DNA from 2 places in the Marinobacter suaedae genome. Region 1 is predicted to be linked to the other one. Evidence: predicted binding sites of a transcription regulator. Region 1 holds the regulator's gene; the other holds the start of a gene.
What was found. The regulator LexA, encoded in region 1, represses DNA repair genes until DNA is damaged. The targets are predictions, from matches to a motif close to CTGTNTNNNNANACAG.
Positions count from the first base shown of each region.

Region 2: a site for LexA is predicted at 2,219-2,234, ahead of recA (recombinase RecA). Genes of this name have one in related genera too.

Region 1 is NZ_JAUMIS010000001.1:202,799-207,187, reverse strand. It holds gene QVZ43_RS00865 (SIMPL domain-containing protein) at 1-73, opposite strand, end outside; gene QVZ43_RS00860 (gamma-glutamyl-gamma-aminobutyrate hydrolase family protein) at 70-834, opposite strand; gene QVZ43_RS00855 (amidoligase family protein) at 827-1,828, opposite strand; gene lexA (transcriptional repressor LexA) at 2,038-2,649, shown strand; gene QVZ43_RS00845 (cell division inhibitor SulA) at 2,690-3,181, shown strand; gene QVZ43_RS00840 (hypothetical protein) at 3,262-3,522, opposite strand; gene QVZ43_RS00835 (DUF6586 family protein) at 3,564-4,076, opposite strand; gene QVZ43_RS00830 (DUF1329 domain-containing protein) at 4,324-4,389, shown strand, end outside.
Region 2 is NZ_JAUMIS010000002.1:1,044,258-1,048,646, forward strand. It holds gene QVZ43_RS13585 (enoyl-CoA hydratase) at 1-353, opposite strand, end outside; gene QVZ43_RS13590 (OsmC family protein) at 408-857, opposite strand; gene recA (recombinase RecA) at 1,068-2,120, opposite strand; gene pncC (nicotinamide-nucleotide amidase) at 2,311-2,811, opposite strand; gene mutS (DNA mismatch repair protein MutS) at 2,892-4,389, shown strand, end outside.

The sequences.
Region 1 (4,389 bases):
CACCAGCCATGGCGATGACGGGCAGAAGCGCAAGGGGCAGACCAATCTGTGCAAGTCGGCTTCCAGTATTCATGGGTCACTCCTCCCTGGAGCTTGTTCAAAAAAGGACGAATCGGAATCCGGCTCTAACCGGCCCCTCTTGAAATTCAGGGCGGCATGGACGAACTGCCGGAAGATCTGGCGATGTCCCCCATGGTATAGCAGATATTCCGGATGCCATTGCAGCCCGAGCATCCATTGTCCGCTCTGGTTCTCGATGGCCTGCACGAACAGGTCGTTATCCACGGCAACGACCCGGAGGTTTTGCCCCAACCGCTTGATGGCCTGACTGTGAATGCGATTGGCGCCTATGGTGAGGCCCTGCATGGCTTTCGCCAGTCGGCTGTCCTTCACCAGTCGCACCGTCTGCATGGGCAAGAGAAGGGGGCGGTGCCGGGTATGGACCCGAATCGGAGTGACGTTCTGGCACAGCGAACCACCGTGGAAAACATTGATGAACTGGGCGCCCCTGCAGATGCCGAGGACCGGTATGCCTGTGCGTTCCGCCTGCTCCAGCAGGCGGTAGTCAGTGGCGTCCCGTCGCTGGTCATAACGCGCGGAAACCTCGGGCTTTTGCCCGTAGCGCTCCGGATGAACGTGGGTGCCGCCGGAAAGCACCAGCCCATCCAGCAGTTCCACATTGGTGTGGGACCCGGGGCGAATATAGTGGGTGTGTGCTCCGTACAGTCTGAGCCCCATGCTGATCAGCCGGTGGGCGGTGCCACGCCGGGAGGGACCGCTGATCCCGATCGTCAGTCCCGGCAGCTCAATTTCAGGAATTGAAGGATCACGCATACCCCAGACTCTGCAGCCAATGGGTGGAGCTGTCCAGCCAGCTTTGGGTGAGATTGCGCAGGCTCAGTTTGTGGGCCTCGCGAAACCGCGAGCGGAGTTCGGCCAGCTGCTCCGCGTTGTTGGCAATCTGCTCGAGGACGACCCAGTCGTTCCAGACGTCGGAGAACTGCCAGTTTGGGTTGTCGATGTCGCAATCGGGTAACCGGTAGTGCAGGGTAGGGCGGCTCTTTATCCGCGTGTCCTGGACGTACTCGTTCAGCAACGAGTGGTCCAGGTAGGCAAACAAAGGAAGCAGGTCCAGGGCGCGGTTGCGGGTCGGGTTGGATTCAAGGTAGTCAAGCATCAGCTCAGACTGATCCGGTGCGTAATCGTCCGTCATCAGCCGGTCGGTGAAGCGACTGCTCCAGGGCTCGATATAGGTGGTCATCTTGCGGCTGATATCCAGCTGATGGCGTGACTTGAGCCAATCGTACAGGGCGGCGAAGGCCTGAAGGTAGCGAACCAGGGTAGCAGGTTCCAAATCGGGCAATTCCGGATTCAGCTGCAAACCGAAGGCGTAATAAATCGACTCCCGGCTGCCGAGTGCCCCCTGTTGTCTCAGCGCGCTGACCAGTGCTTCGATTTGTCCTACTTCGTTGAATGGCAGGGGAGGGGTGATGATCTCAAGGGGCACAATCCGCTCGGCTGCCGCATCGATTACTTCCAGCGCCTGGCCACCGAGTTCCCTGATGGAATCGGGAAGCTGGGAATCGCTCAAGTCGAGATCTTTCACCAGTTCCGAATCCAGCTCCACCGTATATTCGCCAAACTCGGTATCGATCTTGGTGACATAGCGGGATTCAAGCCGGGGTTTGGCGCCCAGGAAATCGGACACGTTAAACACAAGCTGATCGTAGCTGAGTCCGGACAATTCAAGTTCAACACCAACGCGACGTTCCTTTTTATCGCTGGTGCGCATGATGTCCGGCATTTGGCATGGGGTGCGATTATCCATAACGCTCAGTGTCCTTAAAGACTGCCTTTCCAGAACCTTATCACAATCCTCGTCGCTGCCCGCCGGTCTGCACCAGAAATTCATAGTGGGCTTTACACTGGATAAAACACTGTATATAGTTTGTTTACTGTATATAAAAACAGGGCATGCCCAGAGCGCTTAAATGCAATGCAAGGGCTGTCTCGGAAATGAGTTGACGGAGAACTCCCATGAAACTGACCGCAAGGCAATCTCAGGTGCTGGATATCATCCGGCGGTATCTGGATGAGACCGGCTACCCGCCCACCCGCGCGGAAATTGCCGCGGAACTCGGTTTCCGTTCCGCAAATGCCGCCGAAGAGCATCTTCGTGCGCTGGCCCGTAAAGGCGCCATTGAGATGGTTCCAGGAGCGAGTCGGGGCATCCGTTTGCCGGAAGCCGAGGAGGATCTGGGCTTGCCGGTCATTGGTCAGGTTGCTGCTGGTAGCCCGATTCTGGCGCAGGAGCACATTGAGGATCATGTCACCCTGCAGCCGGAATTTTTCTCCCCCTCGGCAGATTACCTGCTGCGGGTGCGTGGAATGAGTATGAAAGACATCGGTATTCTGGATGGTGACTTGCTGGCGGTCCATCGCACACAGGATGTCCACAATGGTCAGGTTGTCGTGGCACGGGTTGGCGAGGACGAGGTAACCGTCAAGCGTTACCGTAAAGAAGGCAGCAAGGTCTTCCTGATTGCGGAGAACGAAGAGTTCGATCCCATCGAGGTGGATCTCGCCGAGGAGCATTTGTTTATCGAAGGTCTGGGGGTGGGAGTTATCCGCCGGTCGGATCTCCACTAATCAGGTCAGGTAATCCGGACAGTCTGGGAGCAGCTAGGTTATGGAACAATTGAGCTTCAGTCAGAACACCGCTTTTCATCAGGGCGCGATGCCCTATCCGCTTTCCTCATCTGTTGGAACCGAAAAGCGGGCGATCATCAGTACGCGTCCCAAGTCAGAGTCCCGGACGGCTCCCAGTGTTGGCAATGTGACCGAGATCATCATGCCTCAGGAGCAGGTTGAAAACTTCCAGTTGCTGCTACCGATGCTGACCCAGCTCAATCAGGAAAAACGCTGGCTTGCGTGGATTGACCCACCCCAAGCTCTGGTGAGCAAGTGGCAAAAAATGCACGGGATCGTTACAGGCCAGTTGCTGGTGCTGCGTTCCACGCCGGAATACTCCGCGCAAGAATTGGCCGAGCGTGCTTTGAGTGCAGGTACCTGCCACGCGGTCGTGATGTGGACGCAGAAGCTGAGTAAGTCTGCATTTCGTGAGCTTCAGGAAGCTTCGGCGCGAGGCAATAGTCACGGGGTTGTGCTTCGTCAACGCTGATTAGGAAGGTGCGGGGCGGAATGCCCCGCAATGGATTACCCCGGTGATTCGGTCAGGCCTGATGTAAGGCGGTACTGGGATCAGTGCAGCGTGTAGGAGGGCGCTATCTCGGCGGTTTCCTGGTCGTCTTCTTCCCAGTCGATGTCATGGGCAACGCTGCCCACGGCCTCAATGCCCGCGGCAATCATTGCTTTCGCCACATTCATATCCTTGTCTGCCATCATCTCGCGAGCTTCCTCCGAAAAGGAGATTTTTACCAGCGGCGCACTCTCATCATCAATGCGGCGCAGTGCGTAATCGCCGTTGCTCAATTGAACGATTTCAAAAAATGAGGGTGACATATCCTAAACCTTTATGTTGATGGATCGGGTTGAGCGCTGAGCTACCACTCGCTGTGCTGCTCTTCCAGATCGTCGGCAAATTGCTTCAGTGCGCCCAGGGATTTCTTCAGGGCACCTTCGGATCGGTCTGGGCCGGTTTCCGCAGAAATGGCGATAATGTTGTCCGAACTGACCGTCTTGCGGCTCACGGGTGGATTGCTCTGGGCTCGTTCGAGTTGATCCAGATGCTGCCACCAGCTGCCTGAAGTACGGCTGAGTTCCAGAAGTTTTATTGCCTCGTACGAATGTTCTCCAACCAGTGTTGCCAGCTCTTCAAGGCTGGCGGGCTGTTCGTTTCGAAACTGATGATGCCGGGCTATCATGGTCAGTAACAGTTGTCTTGCCCGGAGCATCAGTTCTACCGCCCCTTGCCTGGCGGCCTCGCTCTTCAGTGTCCGTTCCGTGTCCGTCGTACGGTCTGCCTCTTCCCCGTCGACCCGAGTGGTGCTCTGGTCCAGCAAGCATCTGGCCAGAAAAAGTTTTTGCGAAACCAGTGAGTACCAGGGTGACGCCATGGAGAATCCCGCAGCTGAAGAACGGTTCAAATCGAAAGTAAGCCGCCAATATTAACATTTTCCCGCGTAAATTTCTGCATCGGAATGTCCTGTTGCTGTTTCACAAGAATCTACAAACAATCGCTTGAAACGACCGTTTGAATTTGGCACAAAGATGCTGCCCAAAAGCGGCTGATTCTTGTGCTGACACCCGACGGTGGGCCAATGGCTTAATCGGGAGTGCATGTTTTTTCTGGAGGTGTAAGGAATGCGGAATCCTATTGTTGCCGGTATTACGGTAGCTTTGCTTGGTTTGTCCGGAACGGCGCTGGCG
Region 2 (4,389 bases), on a different contig from region 1:
CACCCGGCCGCCGTCGCCATGCCCTGAACCCTGGCAATCACCGGCACCGGCAGGTTGACCAGGCCCTGCATCACCCCACTGCAGCTCCGGAAAAGCGACTGGTAGTAACCATGATCCGGATGGGCACGCATTTGACGAAGGTCGTGCCCCGCACAGAAACCTTTCCCCGTGGCCGCAATAACCACGCAACGCACCGCCGGGTCGGAGGCGATGTTATCCAATTCGCGCTGTAAGGAAGCCAGCAAGGATTCGGACAGGGTGTTGAATTTATCCGGACGATTTAACGTCAGATAGACAGCCCCATCCTTGTCTTCCCTGAGAAGCTCGTCCTCCACCAGCTGAACGTCATTCATAAATCGTCTCCGTCAGGAATCCCCGTTCACAAATCCTGATTAAGGATAGCTGTTCTAAAGATAGTTGATTGTCACGTCTGCCTTGATCGAGTTGCGAATAAAACAGTTGCTGTGGGCGCTGGTGTGCATTCTCTCCAGCGCCTTCTGGTCAGGCATCTTGTCGCCGCCGAAGGTGATTCGCGGCGACAGCTCGATACGGGTCACCGCCTTGCCCTTCGTTTCCAGGTTTTCCAGGTAGCCTTTTGGATCGTCCTCATAGGACTCCACCTGATAGCCCTGAAAGTCGGCGATGGCCAGGAAGAACAACATGTGACAACTGGATACAGCGCTGATCAGCATTTGCTCAGGATCGGCACATTCAGGGTCTCCCTTGAATTCAGGAGAGGCCGAAACATTGAGCTGCTGGCCGCCACTCAAGGTGACACTGTGATTCCGGGAGTATGTGCCGGACTCGGATTCGTGGTCAGCACGTTGCCAGTGGATAGCAGCTTGATGGACGGACATAACATTGACTCCCCTGGGTTCTGAACCTTCAGCATAGAAACGGTTCAGCCGGGCGTAAAACGACGATTATTAGGCCGTTGCATTAGATAAACTAATGCACTCATTACTCAGAGGATAAGAGGGGGAGGTCAACACAAGCGGGGGATAGGGTTTGAACCCTGCGCAATCGCCCCAAAGGACAGGAGAAAGGCGCAGGGTTCGAAACAGGACTTACAGCAGTTCGCCGTTCGCTTCAGCCGGTTCAGCCGTTTCAGCCGCGTTTTTCTTGCTCTCAGGCTTCGGCATCAACTTGTCGCGCACCTTGGCTTCAATCTCGGTAGCCAGGTCCATGTTCTCTTCCAGGAACTTGCAGGCGTTCGCCTTGCCCTGGCCGATCTTGTCACCGTTGTAGGAGTACCAGGCACCGGATTTGTCCACAAACCCTTCCTTCACGCCCATGTCCAGAACCTCGGCCATGTGGTAGATGCCCTTGCCGTACATGATCTGGAACTCGGCCTGACGGAAAGGCGGAGACACCTTGTTCTTAACGACTTTCACACGGGTTTCGTTACCCACCACTTCGTCGCCATCCTTGACCGCACCAATGCGACGGATGTCCAGACGGACGGAGGAGTAGAACTTCAGCGCGTTACCACCGGTGGTGGTTTCGGGTGAGCCGAACATCACACCAATCTTCATGCGGATCTGGTTGATGAAGACCATCAGGCAGTTGGCGTTCTTCACGTTGCTGGTCAGCTTACGCAGCGCCTGGGACATCAAACGGGCCTGCAGACCCACGTGGCTGTCGCCCATTTCGCCTTCAATTTCCGCCTTCGGCGTCAGGGCCGCCACGGAGTCAACGATGATCACGTCTACCGCATTGGAGCGAACCAGCATATCGGCGATTTCCAGCGCCTGTTCACCGGTGTCCGGCTGGGAAACCAGCAGGTCGTCCACATTCACGCCCAGCTTTTCAGCGTAGACCGGATCCAGAGCGTGCTCGGCGTCTACGAAGGCACAGGTCTTGCCCTGCTTCTGGGCTTCAGCGATCACCTGCAGGGTCAGTGTGGTTTTACCGGAACTCTCCGGACCATAGATCTCGACGATACGACCGTATGGCAGGCCACCAATACCCAGTGCAACGTCCAGCCCGAGGGACCCGGTGGAAACCGCAGGAATGGCTTCACGGGGCTGATCACCCATTTTCATCACGGCGCCCTTACCGAACTGACGCTCGATCTGGCCCAGTGCTGCGCTAAGTGCTTTCTTGCGGTTATCTTCCATCAGTGCAAAACCCTCTGTTGGCGTTGCTACCCGTTACCTGGCCCAACCGGTAGCTCAATCGAATGATTGGGAAGCTGTACAGCAGATACAGCGCTTTCCTGTATATTTGCACAGTATTAAAACACAACCCGAAAAAGAGACCAACCCCCTTTGCGTGTCTTCCTGTGAACGTCTTTTTCAAGCGCGGTATTCAGGCTTCCTGCAGATAGTCATGCACCTGCCGCAGCGCAAAGAGCACCGCCTGCCGGCGCACCTGATCGCGGTCGCCCTGGAACTGTTTCAACACGGCCTGTGTGGAATCCGCATTAGACCCCCAGGCGAACCATACTGTCCCTACGGGCTTGTCCGGACTTCCTCCGCCGGGCCCTGCCACACCACTGATGGCCACCGCCACATTGGCACCGGATGCCGCCAGCGCCCCGGCCACCATTTCCCGAACCACGGCTTCACTGACAGCACCATGCTTGTTCAACGATTCGCTGGTGACCTTCAGCCAGTCGTGCTTGGCCTCATTGCTGTAGGTGACCAGCCCACCCAGTACGTAGGCGGATGAGCCGGCCCGGTCAGTCAGGGCCTTTGCCACCCAGCCGCCGGTGCAGCTTTCAGCGGTAACGATGGTTTGAGCTTGCGACTCCAGCAGCTCCCCCAGCCTTGCGGCCGCCTGACTCAATTCCTGATCGCTGGCCACCATGACACTCTCCTCATTTCATCCCGGCGGTTATTTTCTTACAATTGCCCACCTCATCCAAAGCAGTCAATCCGGAAGCCTCCATGTCAGCAGCTCAAACCGACCTGTCCCAGCACACGCCGATGATGCGGCAATACCTCAAAATCAAGGGCGAACACCCAAACGAAATGGTGTTCTACCGCATGGGGGACTTCTACGAGCTGTTCTATGACGATGCCAAGAAAGCCGCGGAGCTATTGGATATTACGCTGACGGCGCGGGGCCAGTCAGGAGGCAATCCGGTACCCATGGCCGGCATTCCGTTCCATGCCGCCGAGGGCTACATCGCCCGCCTGGTGCGCGCCGGCGTATCCATTGCCGTCGCAGAACAGATTGGTGACCCGGCCACCAGCAAAGGGCCTGTCGAGCGCCAGGTCGTGCGCGTCGTGACACCGGGCACCCTGAGTGACGACGCCTTCCTGGAAGACCGGCGTGACAACCTTCTGGTGGCGATTTACAGCCACCGGGAACAGTTTGGCTTTGCCTCACTGGATATCTCCAGCGGCCGTTTTTCCGTTTCCGAGCTGGAAAACCTGGAGGCCCTGCAAGGTGAATTGCAGCGCCTGCGCCCGGCCGAAATCCTGATCAGCGAAGACTTCCCTTACGAGGAAATCCTCGAGGGCTTCACCGGCATCCGTCGCCAGGGCCCGTGGCTGTTCGAAGCCGACACCGCTCGACGGGTGATTACCTCGCAACTGCAGGTTCGAGACCTGACCGGGTTCGGCTGCGAGGATCTCAACCTCGCCATTTCCGCGGCCGGCTGCCTGCTTCAATACGCCAAGGAAACCCAGCGCACCGCCCTGCCCCACATCCGGAAACTGACCCGGGAACGCCGGGATGAAGCCGTCATCCTCGATGCCGCCAGCCGTCGTAATCTGGAAATCGATACCAACCTGATGGGCGGGCACCAGTACACCCTGGCCTGGGTTATGGACCGCACGGCCACGGCCATGGGCGGCCGGGAACTCAAGCGCTGGCTGAACCGCCCGCTGCGGGATGTGGACACCGTAAAGCAAAGGCAGCAGGCCGTTTCTGCCCTACTGGATGGTTTCCATTACGAGCCCGTGCACGATCACCTGAAAGCCGTTGGCGACATCGAGCGAGTTCTCTCCCGTGTGGCCCTGCGCTCCGCCCGTCCGCGGGACCTGGCCCGTCTGCGCGACGCGTTCCAGGTGCTTCCGGACCTGCAGGAAACCCTCAAGCCGGTGAACTCCCACCACATCGTCAAGCTGGCGACAATCATCAGCGAATACCCGCAATTGGCGGATTTGCTGGAGCGGGCGGTGATCGACAATCCGCCGGTGGTGATCCGGGACGGCGGTGTCATCCGCGAAGGCTTCGACGAAGAGCTGGATGAACTCCGCAACATCAGCGAAAACGCGGGCCAGTATCTGCTGGACGTGGAAACCCGTGAGCGGGAGCGTACCGGTATCAGCACCCTGAAGGTGGGCTACAACCGGGTGCACGGTTACTACATCGAGATCAGCCGGGCGCAGTCCGATCAGGCGCCAGCTGATTACATCCGCCGGCAGACCCTCAAGA